DNA from 3 places in the Empedobacter sp. ULE_I140 genome. Region 2 is predicted to be linked to each of the others. Evidence: riboswitches for the same ligand, from Rfam matches in the RefSeq annotation. Region 2 holds a riboswitch; each other region holds the start of a gene.

Region 1 (4,618 bases), 2.3 Mb from region 2:
TTTGAAAATGAAACAATCTTTCCAAAAGGTTCTGTTCAGTTTGATAACGCAATTCTGATGACCAATATCGAACATGAATGGAAGTCGTTAGAAAAGATAAAATGTTTGTAGTTTATTCTTTGCTCAAAATAAAATCTTCCTCATTTGTTTTTCCTAAATTAAACTGAAACATTTCACCATAATTTATAGGTATTTTGAATGCATTTTTGATTGGTATTTGCAACAAATAACACCACATCAAACGTATGATTCCGCCATGTGTAACAATCAGCACTTTTTCGTGTTGAGTATTTCGTAATTCGTCCATAAAATTAAAAAGTCTTTCTGATATTTCTTGCATCGATTCACCATTTGGTGTTTTAGTTTCGACAAAATCGGCGTACCAAGGTTCTATTTCTAACGAAGGAATTTCGTTCCACGATTTCATTTCCCAATCTCCAAAATTGAATTCTTTTAATCGTTCATCAAAAATAATTTCATTCGAGAAAGTTTCTGCTAATCGTTGACAGCGACTCAGTGGACTTGAAAAAATTATCTCAAAGTCGTTTTCGATCTTAGTATGAATTTGTACTACTTCTTGATGAAAAGTATCAGCTAATTCCACATCAGTTTGTCCGTAACAAACCGATGAAGGAACATTAACTTTTGTATGTCGAATTACAGAAACTTGCATAGAATTAAAACGCCAAGATAAAACAAAACTTCGGTAACTTGTTGCACTGTTCCCAAGCAATCGCCCGTATATCCGCCAATATATTTTTTGAAATACCAGCCCAAATAAACTTTTCCTATGTAACAAAGTGGTAAAATCAACAAGAATTTCCATTCGCTAAAAACAATAAAAGGCAAAAGACAGAAAAGAGAACTTATGACAAGATTTTTTATCGGAAGTGCTTTATTTGCCATAGGTTTCGATTTACTTTTGTCGATATCTGTCACATATTCGTGGGTATAAATCATCATTCCAGAAAAAAAACGACTAACCGAATGTGCTGAAATTAAAGTAAAAATCATCAACCAAAAATTATTTTCTGCAATATGAACCAATGAAGTAAATTTCAATAACAACAATAAGATAACGCCAATTACGCCGTAAGCTCCAATTCGGCTATCTTTCATAATTGTCAAGATTTTTTCTTTGCCATAACCACCTCCAAAACTATCGCAAACATCGGTGAAACCGTCTTCGTGAAAGGCGCCAGTCAACAAAACACTTGTAATCATTGTCATAATAATGGCGATATCAACAGGTAAAATAAATTGACAAATAGTATAAATCAATGCGTTGAAAGCGCCAACTAATAAACCAATTGCTGCATAATATTTTTGTGATTGATTCATAATTTCGTTGCTATATGGAATTTTGAACGGAATCGGAATTCTTGTAAAAAACATCAAAGCTGTTAAAAAATAAGTGATTTCCTTTTTTAGCATTCTACTTCAGTTTCTTTGTTACTAACGCCTGCAGATTCGAAACTTGCCATGTCATTGTAAAAGTTTACAGCACTTTTGATAATTGGATAAGCCAACGCACAACCGGTTCCTTCGCCAACGCGCAAATTGATGTTCAGAATTGGTTCTTCGTTGAAATAATTCAATAAATATTGGTGTCCAGATTCATCACTTTGATGACAGAAAATAGCGTTATTTAAAATTTCTGGCTTTAATTTCGACGCAACTAAAATTGCAGCCGAAGCGATGTAACCATCAATCATCAACAGTATATTGTGTTCGTAAGCAGATAGCATTGAAGCTGTCATTTGAGCAACTTCAAAACCGCCAAAAGTGGCTAAAATTTGTTTTGGATCAGTAATTTTTCCATGTGTTTTCTTCGCTTCATTTAGAATATTCATTTTATTCTGTAATTGCTCATCATTCAAACCTGTTCCGCGTCCTACACATTGCTCCAAAGGTAAATCAGTCAAATAATGAACAAGCATTGACGAAGAAGAAGTGTTCCCAATTCCCATTTCGCCAAAACCAATAATATTTGTTCCGTTTTGAGCGATTTCGTTCACAATTGTCTTCGAATAATCAAAACATTGTTCCAATTGATCGAAGGTCATGGCAGGTTCGTACAAGAAATTTTTGGTTGATTTGGCTACTTTACAATTTTTCAAAACCGAATAATCCGCGAAATCATAATTTACACCAGCGTCAACAATGGTTAAATCAATCTCATTTTGATTACAAAAAACATTAATTGCCGCCCCATTATTTAGGAAATTAAAAACCATTTGAGGCGTAACTTCCGCAGGGTACGCACTAACACCAGATTGTGCAATTCCATGGTCGCTTGCGAAAACAATCAGATGAGGTTTTGTTAATTCTAACTGTTTTTTTTGTTGAACCAAACCAATTTTAAGTGCGATTTTTTCTAATAAACCTAAGGCTCCAAGCGGTTTTGTTTTAAGATCAATAATGTGTTGAATTTCTTCTTTTTGCATTTGATACTAAATTAAATTTTAATAAAAAATGCTTTCGAAATCAAGTGCAATCAATTCAACAAATAATAAAATACATGTAGTTTTGATTGAGCTTCAATCGCGAAAGCATCATCTAAAAAGTGATCTGGCTTATAGTTTTTCTCTACTTACAGTTGCGCGACAGCTCGAGATTTGCACTCGATTCCCTTTTGTGTTAGCAAGGTAATAAATTATTTTTCTGGGACAAAATTTTCATCAATCACTATATCTCCCATCAAAACGACTTGCTCTTCAAAATCAGAAGTGTTTAAATTAACTTTATTCGGAAAATTTTTAAATGAATAAGATTTATAAACTTCTGAATTTATTTCATTTGAAGCTAATCTTAGGTTAAGTTCAGTATTTTTTAAAGTCTCAAATTGTATTGTATATTCCTCGCCAACGTTTAATTTACTTTCTACTAATTCATCATTAATTAACAAACGATATGTTTTGATTTCTAAGTTAGAATTTCCAAAATTAACTTTTATTTTGAATTTTATTTTTTCTTTTTGAATCGAATCATTTTTTGCAACTAAAGGTTCTGTACAATTTGGTTTATCCTGTCCATTTGTACATGAATTTAATAACCCAAAAGCAGAAAAAATCATGACATTATAAATCGTTTTCTTAAAAAGATTTAGACCTAATTGACTTGGATGAAAAATACCACAATGAACGTTGCTTTTCTGAAATTCATTCTAAATTTCGTCATTTGTCAAATTAGAAAAGTCAGTGATTTTATGTTGACATTTTGTACAGAAATTTTTGTTTGTTAATTTCTTTTTGGAAGGAATTGGATTTTTCATATTTTTTAATGTTTAGAGTTATAATAGAGATGATTTTATGAATAAAAAGGTTGATTTTATTTTTAGAAATAATAGATTTAGAATATTTGGATTTATGTAATATCTTTAACCACCTCTACTTACCTTTTAAATAAGATCAATTTTTAATGGAAAATTTTCACATCCCAACGAACGAAAAGCAAAGATTGCAAGCCGTTTACGATTATAATTTGCAAGGACATGATAAAGACGAAGAGTTGGAGGTTTTTGCAAATGCTGCGAGTTTGATTTGTAATGCGCCAATTGCGTTAATTTCTATTTTTGATGAAAATTATCAAGTGATTAAAGCAAATTGTGGAATAGATGTAGATATTGTTCCACGTCAACAAACTATTTGTCAATTTTCTTTAATGGAAGAAGAAATTTTGGTGATTGATGATGTGACGAAATTTGAACCTGCAAAAATATTGCTGGAGTAAAAGCTGCAAATATTAAGTTTTATGCTGGTGTTCCGTTGATTGATGACAATGGAAATGTTTTGGGGACATTATGTGTAAACGATCATTATCCAAGAACGTTAGACGAAAAACAACGCAATTTATTGATTCAATTAGGGAAAAATATTACAAAATTATTGGTCAGTAAAAAACGAAAAAAAGACGCTGCTTACTTTCAAAATATCTATAAAATTTCGAATAATTTAATTGGAGTTGCTGATATTAATGGTGTATTGAAATCAATTAACCCAGCTTTTAAAAAAGTTTTAGAAGTTAAAAATGACCAATTAATTCGTTCAAAAAATTTCTTAGACTTTGTTTCGGAAAAGGATAAGAAAAAAGTTCAAATGTTTTTGGCTGATTTGAAAACTAATTCAGGTTCTATTGACTTCAAATGTTTGATGTGTTCAATAGAAACGAAAGAAGAAAAAATGGTTGAATGGTATACTAAATTAAACACTTCGTATGATAACGAGATTTTCTTATTTGGACGAGATATTACACTTGAAAACTCTAAAAAGGAGGAACTAGAAAACAGTGAACGTAAGTTTAGAAATTTTTTCAATTCTTCGCTTGGTTTAATGACGATTCACGATTTGGATGGTAATATTTTATCCATTAACAAAAAAGGTTTAGAATCGATAGGTTATACTGAAGAAGAATCGAAAGATTTGGATCTTAAAAAATTAATCCCAAAATCTAATCAAAAAGAATATCAAATCTATATAGAGACGATTTTAAGTAAAAAGCAAGATTCTGGTTTGATGAGCTTGATTAAGAAAGATGGTTCGTTAACATATTGGTTATACAATAATATTTTGGACAAAGATAACGAAGGAAATCCTGTTGTAATGAGTACTGCAGTTGA
Region 2 (4,618 bases):
ATCAATATCACGGAAAAGATTTTTTACCGTAGAAGCTACCACTTCATTTTTCTCGAAACCTGATGTTTTATTCGCAATTAATTCTCGACGCTCCTTTGTTGAAGGTTTATTAATTCCCGCAACATTGTAAATCGACTCATTCAAGAAGGCAGGTAAATATGTTTTTCCGTTGATAGAAGAAGTATCTACTTTCTCGAAAACAAACTCCATTCCTTTAAAAATCTTACGTTTCATAAAAGTTGAATCGATATTACTAATATCAAATTGCAACTTTTCGTATTCATCATATTGGTAATGTGGCGCTAATTTTAGTCCATTTTTCTTTTTACGCTTCCATACTTCACGTAAAATAGCATACGCTGGATTTTCTTTCTTTTTAAGACGTTTTTTCTTTGCCGAAACAACCGCAGTTTGTAAATCTACCGTTCCGTCATCTTCTTCTGAAGTATTGTCTTCTGCTAAAAATAATTGAGCAATAAAATTATAATCGATTTTATTTTCGATTACATAATCAGAAGTTTCGTATCCATTTTTTGATACGACAATTTTATTTGTATTCGAACTAGATTCGATATAAAAAGTACCATCAGAGTTTGATGTTGCACTTACTTTAAGTTCTGGTAAACGAATATCTGCGTAAGGAATAGGCTTCTGAGTTTCAGAATCGATGACCTTTCCTTGGATTTTTACTTGCGCGTGAACAGACGCTAGAACAACTATAAAAAAAGCTGTTATATAACTTTTCATCAATAAGATTTGGTTAAAAAAATAAAGTCTAGCAAAATGTATGCTAGACTTTACAAATATAGTTTATAAATCTTAATTATTTATACATCACAGCTTTTACAGCTTCAACTACATCTTTTGCATTAGGAATCCAAGTCTCATACAAGTTTGGAGCATAAGGTGCTGATGTATCTTTTGTTGTGATACGTTTGATTGGTGCATCTAAATAATCAAATGCTTTTTGTTGAACCATATATGTAATTTCTGAAGCAACTGAAGCGAAAGGCCAAGCTTCTTCTAAAACTACCAAACGATTTGTTTTCTTAACAGATTTGAAAATTGTATCATAATCTAATGGACGAACTGTACGTAAGTCAATTACTTCTACAGAAATTCCTTCTTTTGCTAATTCATCAGCAGCAATGTAAGCTTGCTTAATAATTTTCCCGAAAGAAACTAACGTTACATCTGTACCTTCACGTTTGATTTCTGCTTTACCAATTTCGATTGTGTATTCTTCATCTGGCATTTCCATTTTATCTCCATACATCTGTTCAGATTCCATGAAAATTACTGGATCGTTATCACGAATTGCAGATTTTAATAAACCTTTTGCATCATAAGGGTTTGAAGGAACAATTACTTTAAGACCTGGTACATTTGCATACCAATTCTCAAAAGCTTGTGAGTGTGTTGCACCTAATTGTCCTGCAGAAGCAGTAGGTCCTCTAAATACAATTGGACAGTTGAATTGTCCTCCTGACATTTGATAAATTTTTGCAGCGTTATTGATAATTTGGTCAATAGACACTAATGAGAAGTTGAATGTCATATATTCTACGATTGGACGACATCCCGTCATTGTAGATCCAATTGCGATTCCAGAAAAACCAGCCTCTGCGATTGGCGCATCAATTACACGTTCTGCTCCAAATTCGTCTAACATTCCTTTCGAAGCTTTGTACGCTCCGTTGTATTCTGCTACTTCTTCTCCAATTAAAAATATAGATTCATCGCGACGCATTTCTTCACTCATTGCCTCTGCGATTACTTCTCTAAATGTTTTTATAGCCATTTTATGCGATTTCGTTCTTTATTATATTTTTTCCTAAAGCAAATGTAATAAAAAACTTGCGAATTATTTAAAACGAATTCATTCAATAAAAAAATCCCAAAATAATCTAAAGTTATTTTGGGATCGAAAAATATTTAAAAAAGAATGTAATCTCTATTTTAGAACCAGCCTTTGTGACCTTCTACATATGTTTTATCAAACTCTTCGTCAGATTTAGTCAAATAAATAATCCCTTCAATAAATCCAATAAGTCCAGCAAATCCAAATGTTACAAAAGTGGCAATAATTTGAATAACTCCTTCTTTTGTATATCCTAAATAGAATTTATGAATTCCTAAATATCCTACTAAAATTCCTAAAATTCCAGCAATGATTTTTTTCTCTGATTTGTACGGCTGATTGTTTTCCATCGTTTTTAAAGTTTAAATAATAATTGTTTTTGTTGGTTACAAATTTAATTTGTCCATCATTCTTAAAAATCACTAGATATAATGATTTTGAATACTGTACAAATAAAATAAATCTGATCTTAATTTAAGGTTAACGATTTAACAATCTACTTTTTATAAAATCAATTGCTTTTCTTTACATTTGCATAAAATGGTGCTCAACGAGTGAGTTAAAAGGGAATTTGGTTCAATTCCAAAACTGTCCCCGCAACTGTAAATTCTAACATACTTTTTGTAAAAGAATAAGTCAGGAAACCTGCCATTGCTAACAAATTAATAGAAAATGTTTTCGGAGGAAAAACAGATTTTAATATGAAAAAACTTTTTCTTTGTTTTAATCTTATCGCTGGAATTGCTTTTGCACAGACGGATACCATCAATTTGAAACCTTTGATTTTGAACGATGCTTTTCTTAAAAATCATTACAAATCTCAAAGTATTATCAAACTTAATGATAGTATTTTAGAGCAAAATCCTAATCAACTGACGCAAGTTTTACAAGCGCAAACGCCAATTTATTTTAAAGAAAATGGACGAGGAATGGTTTCTTCGCCTTCGTTTCGTGGAACTTTAGCTTCGCATACAGCGGTAATTTGGAACGGAATAAATTTCAATTCGCAAACAACAGGACAAACGGATTTTAATTTATTTGCAAGTAATTCGTTTGACGGAATTTTAGTGAAACCAGGAGGCGGAAGTATTGCGTATGGAACAGGTTCTATCGGCGGTACAATTCATTTGTTGAATAAATTTGAGTATGACAAAGGTTTACAGCAAAAAATAAATTTAGGATACGGAAGTTACGATACGTGGTCGGGAAAATATCAGTTGAAATATAGTACAGAAAAATTTAGTTCTTCAATCGATTACGAACGAAATCAATCTGATAATGATTACAAAATTCCGAATCACATGAAGAAGAATTTGAATGGAAAATATTATTTCAATACAATTAATGGAAATTTTGGTTATAAAATCGATCCTAAAAATGAATTGAAACTTTATTCGATGTTCAATTTTGGAAAGCGCGAATTTCCTTTGGTTGACATTGGTTCAACGCCTTCTGGATACGAAAATCAGGATTACCGTTTGATGACAGAATGGAATTTCAATCCAAATGAAAAGTGGCAATCGCAGTTAAAATTAGCTTATATACGAGAAGAAAGCAGTTATTTCAACAATATTCACAAATCTTATTCGGACGATTTACAGGTTGATAACTATATTTTAAAATATTATCTGAATCATCAATTGACCAATAATTTCGAGCTTTCGCTTTTATCTGAAGCTAATTATAATCAAGGAAGTGGAAATAATTTGACTAAAAGCGATCAAAACTCAATCAATTTTGCCTTAATCGCGAAGCATAAATTATCAGATGTTTTGGAATACGAAGCGAGTATTCGTCAAGATTTTTCTGATACGTACCAAAATCCATTTATTTATTCATTGGGTTTTAATTATCGTCCGATTCATTCGTATCAATTAAGAGGAAATGTTTCGAAAAATTTCAGAAATCCAACGTACAATGATTTATTTTGGAAAACTGGTGGAAATCCGGACTTGAAATCAGAATCAGCTTATCAATTTGAACTTGGAAATGATTTTATCAACAAAAATTTAAACATTCAAACCAATATTTTTTATAATAAGTTGAGTGATATGATTCAATGGATTCCGAGTTCGCAAAACAGTTCTTATTGGGTTCCTGTGAACATCAACAAAGCTGAAACCTATGGTTTTGAAATGATTGGAAACTACAAATGGAATGCATTTAGTTTCAATACAACTTATGCATACACCAAAACAAAAGATAAATTTAAAAATAAGGAACTGATGTATTCCCCAAATCATAAATGGACGGCGAGCGCACAATACACTTACAAACGTTTATCTGCTTTTGTACAAAACATTTATACAAGTAAAGTTTTTACCGATTCGCAAGAAGAAAGAACACTTGATGGATTTTGGCTAATGAATTTTGGTTTAAATTATACAATTTCACCACTTTATAGCATTTCTATGAGAGTGAATAATGTGTTTAACCAAGAATATCAAACGCAAGAAAATCGTTGGCAACCTGGCACAAATTATAATATACAATTACAAATAAAATTTTAAAACTATGACTAAATTTAAATCTATTGCGCTTATAGCTTTAGCAGGAATTTTTTTACAATCATGTTCTAATGATGATGATAGTGTAAAAAATGATCCAGAAAATGGAAACTATTCAAAAGGAATTTTTATTTTGAATGAAGGAAAATTTCAAGCAGGAAATGCTGATATTACGTATTATGATCCAAGTACTGTAGTGGGAGATAAAAATCCTGTTCAAGAAATTTTCAAGACTGCGAACGCTGGTGCA
Region 3 (4,618 bases), 240 kb from region 2:
TTGAGGATTTACAGCAATTCCGTAAGGCGTTTCGATTTCATTAATAACAGGATCATTGACCAATGTTTTGTTGATAACTTGTTCTGTTTTGGTATCAATTACACCATAAGTTTTTGTGTATTCGAAAGTTGTGTAACTAAATTCGTTTGAATAATAATAGAGTTTGTTATCAACAATTGTAAAGTTAGAAACAGGAATATCAAATTTCTTTTTGATTTGATGCGTTTTACTATCCAACACATATAAATTTGATGGAACGTTGTAATAATCACCACGAGAAGTCACATATAAATCGCCATCTGCATCTTTTTTTAAACGATTAAGATTTACTTCAACATCAATTTTTTTGGTTTCTTTAAATGTTGATAAATCAATCACAGAAACTGTTTTATCATACTCAGGAACTCGATAACCACCTGAATTTGCTACATACAGATTATTCCCAACAACTTCTAATTCTTCTGGCTGATAACCTACCGTCACTTGTCGCGTAACCGATAAATTAATCGTATCAATTTCGACTACTTTTCCTAAAGGTGCTTTCGGATCGATTGTAACAGGACCAGCATACGAAGATGCATACGCTTTACCATTTGCAAACGTGATGTAACGACCATTTTCCAAAGGAATTGTTCCCAAATGTTTGGCTGTTCTTGCATCCATTACTTCGATAAAGTTTGATACATTGATAACCGCATATAATTTATTTCCATAAATTTTTATATCATTCCCAACATCACCCAATTCCTTTACCATAGTAGGATTTACGGTTGCATATATGTTTCGATTATAAGTTCCTGTTGTAAAGTCCATATAATCTACCGTAGCCATATTGCTTCCCATATTTCCTTCGTTTAGCAAATAAAAACCAACGACATCTGTTTTTTCGGGATCAGTTACACCTTCTTCTTCTTTCTCAATCAAATAAGTATCTTGTTGACAAGCATAAAAAGTGATTGCTGTTAAAAAACAGACGAATAATTGTTTGAAATTTCTCATAAGTTTGCGCTTAGTATTAGTTTGAATTGTCTTCCTGGCATTGGATAATTTAAAACCACATCATATTGCTGATTCAAAATATTATTTAATTCAAAAGAAACTTTGAACAAATTTTGATTCAACCTAAATTCTTTATGTATTCCTAAATCATTTGTAAACCAAGGATTAAGACGATTTATTTTAATATTATCTTGATGAACATTGTAACGTTCGCCCACATAAATAAAACTGTAATTAAAATTCCACGTTTTATAAGAAGCAGCTAACACAAAAGAGCCACTATGTTTTGGTGTATATGGAATTTGATTTTTGTAGTAACTTTTCTTCGAATTCGAATAATCCAACGCTTGCAAAAAACCATAGTTAAGCATTGGTGAAACTTCTATTTCTCCTAGTTGGAATGTTGATCGAATTTTAACATCCAACCCTTTTATTCTAACTTCATCCAAATTCAACATCGTAAAACGAAACAGGCTTCCCGAAGGCGCAGCAACAATTTTATCAGTTACTTCATTGTAAAAAGCATCGGCTTGAATTGTAATATTTTTGAAAAAATTTGGAGTTGATTTAGAATATGTAAAACCAACATTATATTGAGTTGAATATTCTGGTCGAAGATTAGAATAACCAATACTAGTATAATACAAATCGTTGAACGTTGGCATTCTAAAAATACGTTTGTAAAATGCTCTGACATTAAAATCATGAGATTTGAATGGTTGATAATTGGCAATAATTGTTGGCGTCCATACATTTTTATCTGGAGCACTTGTGTTCATTTCTACTGATTCTTTTACAAAAGTTCCCAATAAACTTCCTTGCAAACTCAAACCTCCAAGACGATAAGTAGACGCGAACGCAACAAGATTTGTATGACGAGAAGGAAAAGAAAAATTCTTTAAATCTGCTCCCATATTATTAAACTGATAATCTGTTGCAACATTCACATCCCAATTATCTGTAATCGAATAAAGATTTGCCCAAGACACATAAAACTCGCGTTGTGTGTACTTATTTTCTGTTTTTACGGTCGAAACTGTATCTGTATAATGAGTGAAATCGTAAGCAAATTTTGCGTTTATCTTCGATTGAAAGTTTCTGAATCGTTTTTCATATTTTCCTTGAACAAAATAATTTCGATCAACCAAAGTTTGTCCACGTCCATCAAATCGACCACGAACAATTGCGGCAGGAATTCCACGATCAGAATCATATAAATATCCTTTTACATTCCAATTCGATTGATTTCCTTTTCCGATCAATCCTAATTCCAAACGTTTCGCATCAACTTGTCCATCTCTACGTTTCAAAACTGTATCGTATGCAGTTGTTCCATCCAAATTTTTGCGTTGATAACGAAATTTATATACACCATTGGTTTTAACATATTCAGCACTCAAAACAGCACATAATCTGTCCGTAATTTTTTGTTCAATACGAATAGAAGGATTGATTAATTGAATCGAACCTATCTTATAACGAAGTGTAGCATTCGTTTTTTTATCACCAATGAAAACAGGTTTTTTGGTTTGAAGATAAATAGCAGAAGCAGAAGCATAATCTTTCGCTGATTGAAAAATATTACTTTTTTGACCATTATATAAAGAAATCATTTCCATATCGTCTAAAGAAAATTTTCCTAAATCGACAATTCCATTCTGCGCATTTCCAAGTTGAATTCCATCATAAAAAACTGCAACATGTTGAGATCCCATCCCACGAACATCAATAGTTTTTAAACCTCCAACTCCACCGTAATCTTTAATTTGCACTCCTGCAAAAAAACGAACAGCATCTGCCACAGAATGGCTATTTAAAGCCTCTAGTTCCGCTCCTTTCAATTCCTGAACAGGAACAACGGCTTTTACATTATTTTTTAAAATATTAACTTGCTGAAGCTCTAAAATACTATCATGAATAATTTGCGCAGAGGCTATGCGACATGAAAGCAAAATCAAGCTGCAACAAATAATTATAGTTTTTAGATTTCTCATTTAGCAATAATCAATTGTTGCTAACGAGAGTATATGAAGAAGTATTGAAAGGACGAACCTATCCAAAATTTGAACTTCACGCTTTAGTCCCCGAAAGCATTCAACATTTATCATTTTGGTAGGTCTTCTGACTTACTCCTTTTTTAGAAATCCTTCCCATTAAAAACAGTGGATATAATGTATCTAAAAAATATGGAGCTTACAGCAGCGGGTCTGTTCAGGATTTTCACCTGATTCCCTGTTACCGAACGGTTAAGTTCGCACCAAATGTTAATCAAAAGTAAAATTATTATTTTGAATAAACAATTAAATCTTTATCAATAATTGCTAAATAAAAAAAGCTAACTCATTCGTTAGCTTCTTCTTTTACTTTATTTATTTCGATCACTTCTCCAGTTTCATCAACCTGAACCGCAATCTTTTCATAATTCCATTTATCAAATTCTTTCTCTCCTACAATAATTGCAGTTCCAGAACCTTTTGTTCCTTTTATAGGTACAGAAATGTTAGCTTCACCAATATCATTTGTAATAGAAATATTTCCAGTAAAAACTCCGTTCGTTTTAACATCCGTACCCAATTTCTGCTGAACTTCAACATTTTGATTAATAATATTAATTGCATGTTTCGTTACATCACTATCCGAAGTTATCTTACTAAAACCCCAAAAAGCACCACCAATTAACAATCCAAAAAATAAAATCACAAACGACAAACAGCCAACAGGCACAACCCATTTCCAATTACGTTTAAACCAACTTTCCTTTGGTAACAATTGATTATCATACTGATTTTCTTCCATAATATATAGGTTTTGAGTAAAGATAATAAATTTGGGCGTTCCCTCGCTCTTTGCCTTCCATTTATATTATTCATAGAATAAGCAAAATAATACAAACACAGCTAATGCAAATCGCTCGGTCGGGCTATCCGTTGCAATCTTTTGTAAAAGAAGATTAGAAGTGATTACAGGAAATACAATTTCTACAAAAGGATTTCCACTGCTATCCCTAACGCGGGTTTTAAGTTCTGAGTTTTGAGTAATAAGTTATAAGACATAAGATTTAAGACTGACAATAAAAATCTACAAAGGAGTGTTATCGAGTTATGAGTTGTAAGTTCTGAGTTAGTTGTAAAAAGGAAGCTTTCTTTTTATCAAGAAGAAGCTTCTTGTTGACTAATTAGAAGCCTCTTGTTGGATGAAAGCAAGCTTCTTGTTTTATAAAACATAGTCTGGAGATGCGTAAAGCTTACAGCGTTCAGCTAAAGCGCGACGTATAACCACAAAAAAAGCCTCAAGTTGTTCACTTGAGGCTTTTGATAAAAACTGGCGACGACCTACTCTCCCGTAAGTAACAGTACCATCGGCGCAGGCAGGCTTAACTTCTCTGTTCGGAATGGGAAGAGGTGAGCCCTGCAGCTATAGTCACCCTAATATTTTTGTATAGGTTTAGTTCCTATTATATCTTGACATTATTAGAAGCTCTATGCATTAAGCTTAAAGCCTTCACACAATCTTTGGTATTACATTATTAATCCAAATAAGATTAACTAACCTTCTCTATGACGATTAAATCAATCTTAGTATTTAATCTTTTTAATTTTTGATATTGCTATCATTATCT

Evidence for each region. Region 2 has a riboswitch for cobalamin ahead of ACTS9J_RS02520 (TonB-dependent receptor plug domain-containing protein). Riboswitches for the same ligand answer to the same signal wherever they lie in the genome.
Region 1: linked by a shared signal. The riboswitch ahead of cobT (nicotinate-nucleotide--dimethylbenzimidazole phosphoribosyltransferase) and the one ahead of ACTS9J_RS02520 (TonB-dependent receptor plug domain-containing protein) in region 2 are both predicted to bind cobalamin.
Region 3: linked by a shared signal. The riboswitch ahead of ACTS9J_RS01440 (TonB-dependent receptor) and the one ahead of ACTS9J_RS02520 (TonB-dependent receptor plug domain-containing protein) in region 2 are both predicted to bind cobalamin.

What each region holds. Positions count from the first base shown of each region.
Region 1 is NZ_JBQMTX010000001.1:2,867,625-2,872,242, reverse strand. Features, by position in the region: gene ACTS9J_RS13905 (DUF2071 domain-containing protein) at 1-111, shown strand, start outside; gene cobC (alpha-ribazole phosphatase) at 113-673, opposite strand; gene ACTS9J_RS13895 (adenosylcobinamide-GDP ribazoletransferase) at 658-1,434, opposite strand; gene cobT (nicotinate-nucleotide--dimethylbenzimidazole phosphoribosyltransferase) at 1,428-2,447, opposite strand; cobalamin riboswitch at 2,549-2,678, opposite strand; gene ACTS9J_RS13885 (hypothetical protein) at 2,657-3,076, opposite strand; gene ACTS9J_RS13880 (hypothetical protein) at 3,421-3,732, shown strand; gene ACTS9J_RS13875 (response regulator) at 3,792-4,618, shown strand, end outside.
Region 2 is NZ_JBQMTX010000001.1:544,808-549,425, reverse strand. Features, by position in the region: gene ACTS9J_RS02535 (DUF5686 family protein) at 1-747, opposite strand, end outside; gene ACTS9J_RS02530 (pyruvate dehydrogenase complex E1 component subunit beta) at 824-1,801, opposite strand; gene ACTS9J_RS02525 (TM2 domain-containing protein) at 1,960-2,211, opposite strand; cobalamin riboswitch at 2,386-2,528, shown strand; gene ACTS9J_RS02520 (TonB-dependent receptor plug domain-containing protein) at 2,563-4,371, shown strand; gene ACTS9J_RS02515 (YncE family protein) at 4,376-4,618, shown strand, end outside.
Region 3 is NZ_JBQMTX010000001.1:302,748-307,365, reverse strand. Features, by position in the region: gene ACTS9J_RS01445 (DUF5074 domain-containing protein) at 1-999, opposite strand, end outside; gene ACTS9J_RS01440 (TonB-dependent receptor) at 996-2,993, opposite strand; cobalamin riboswitch at 3,093-3,276, opposite strand; gene ACTS9J_RS01435 (cytochrome c oxidase assembly factor Coa1 family protein) at 3,340-3,795, opposite strand; rRNA gene rrf (5S ribosomal RNA) at 4,319-4,427, opposite strand.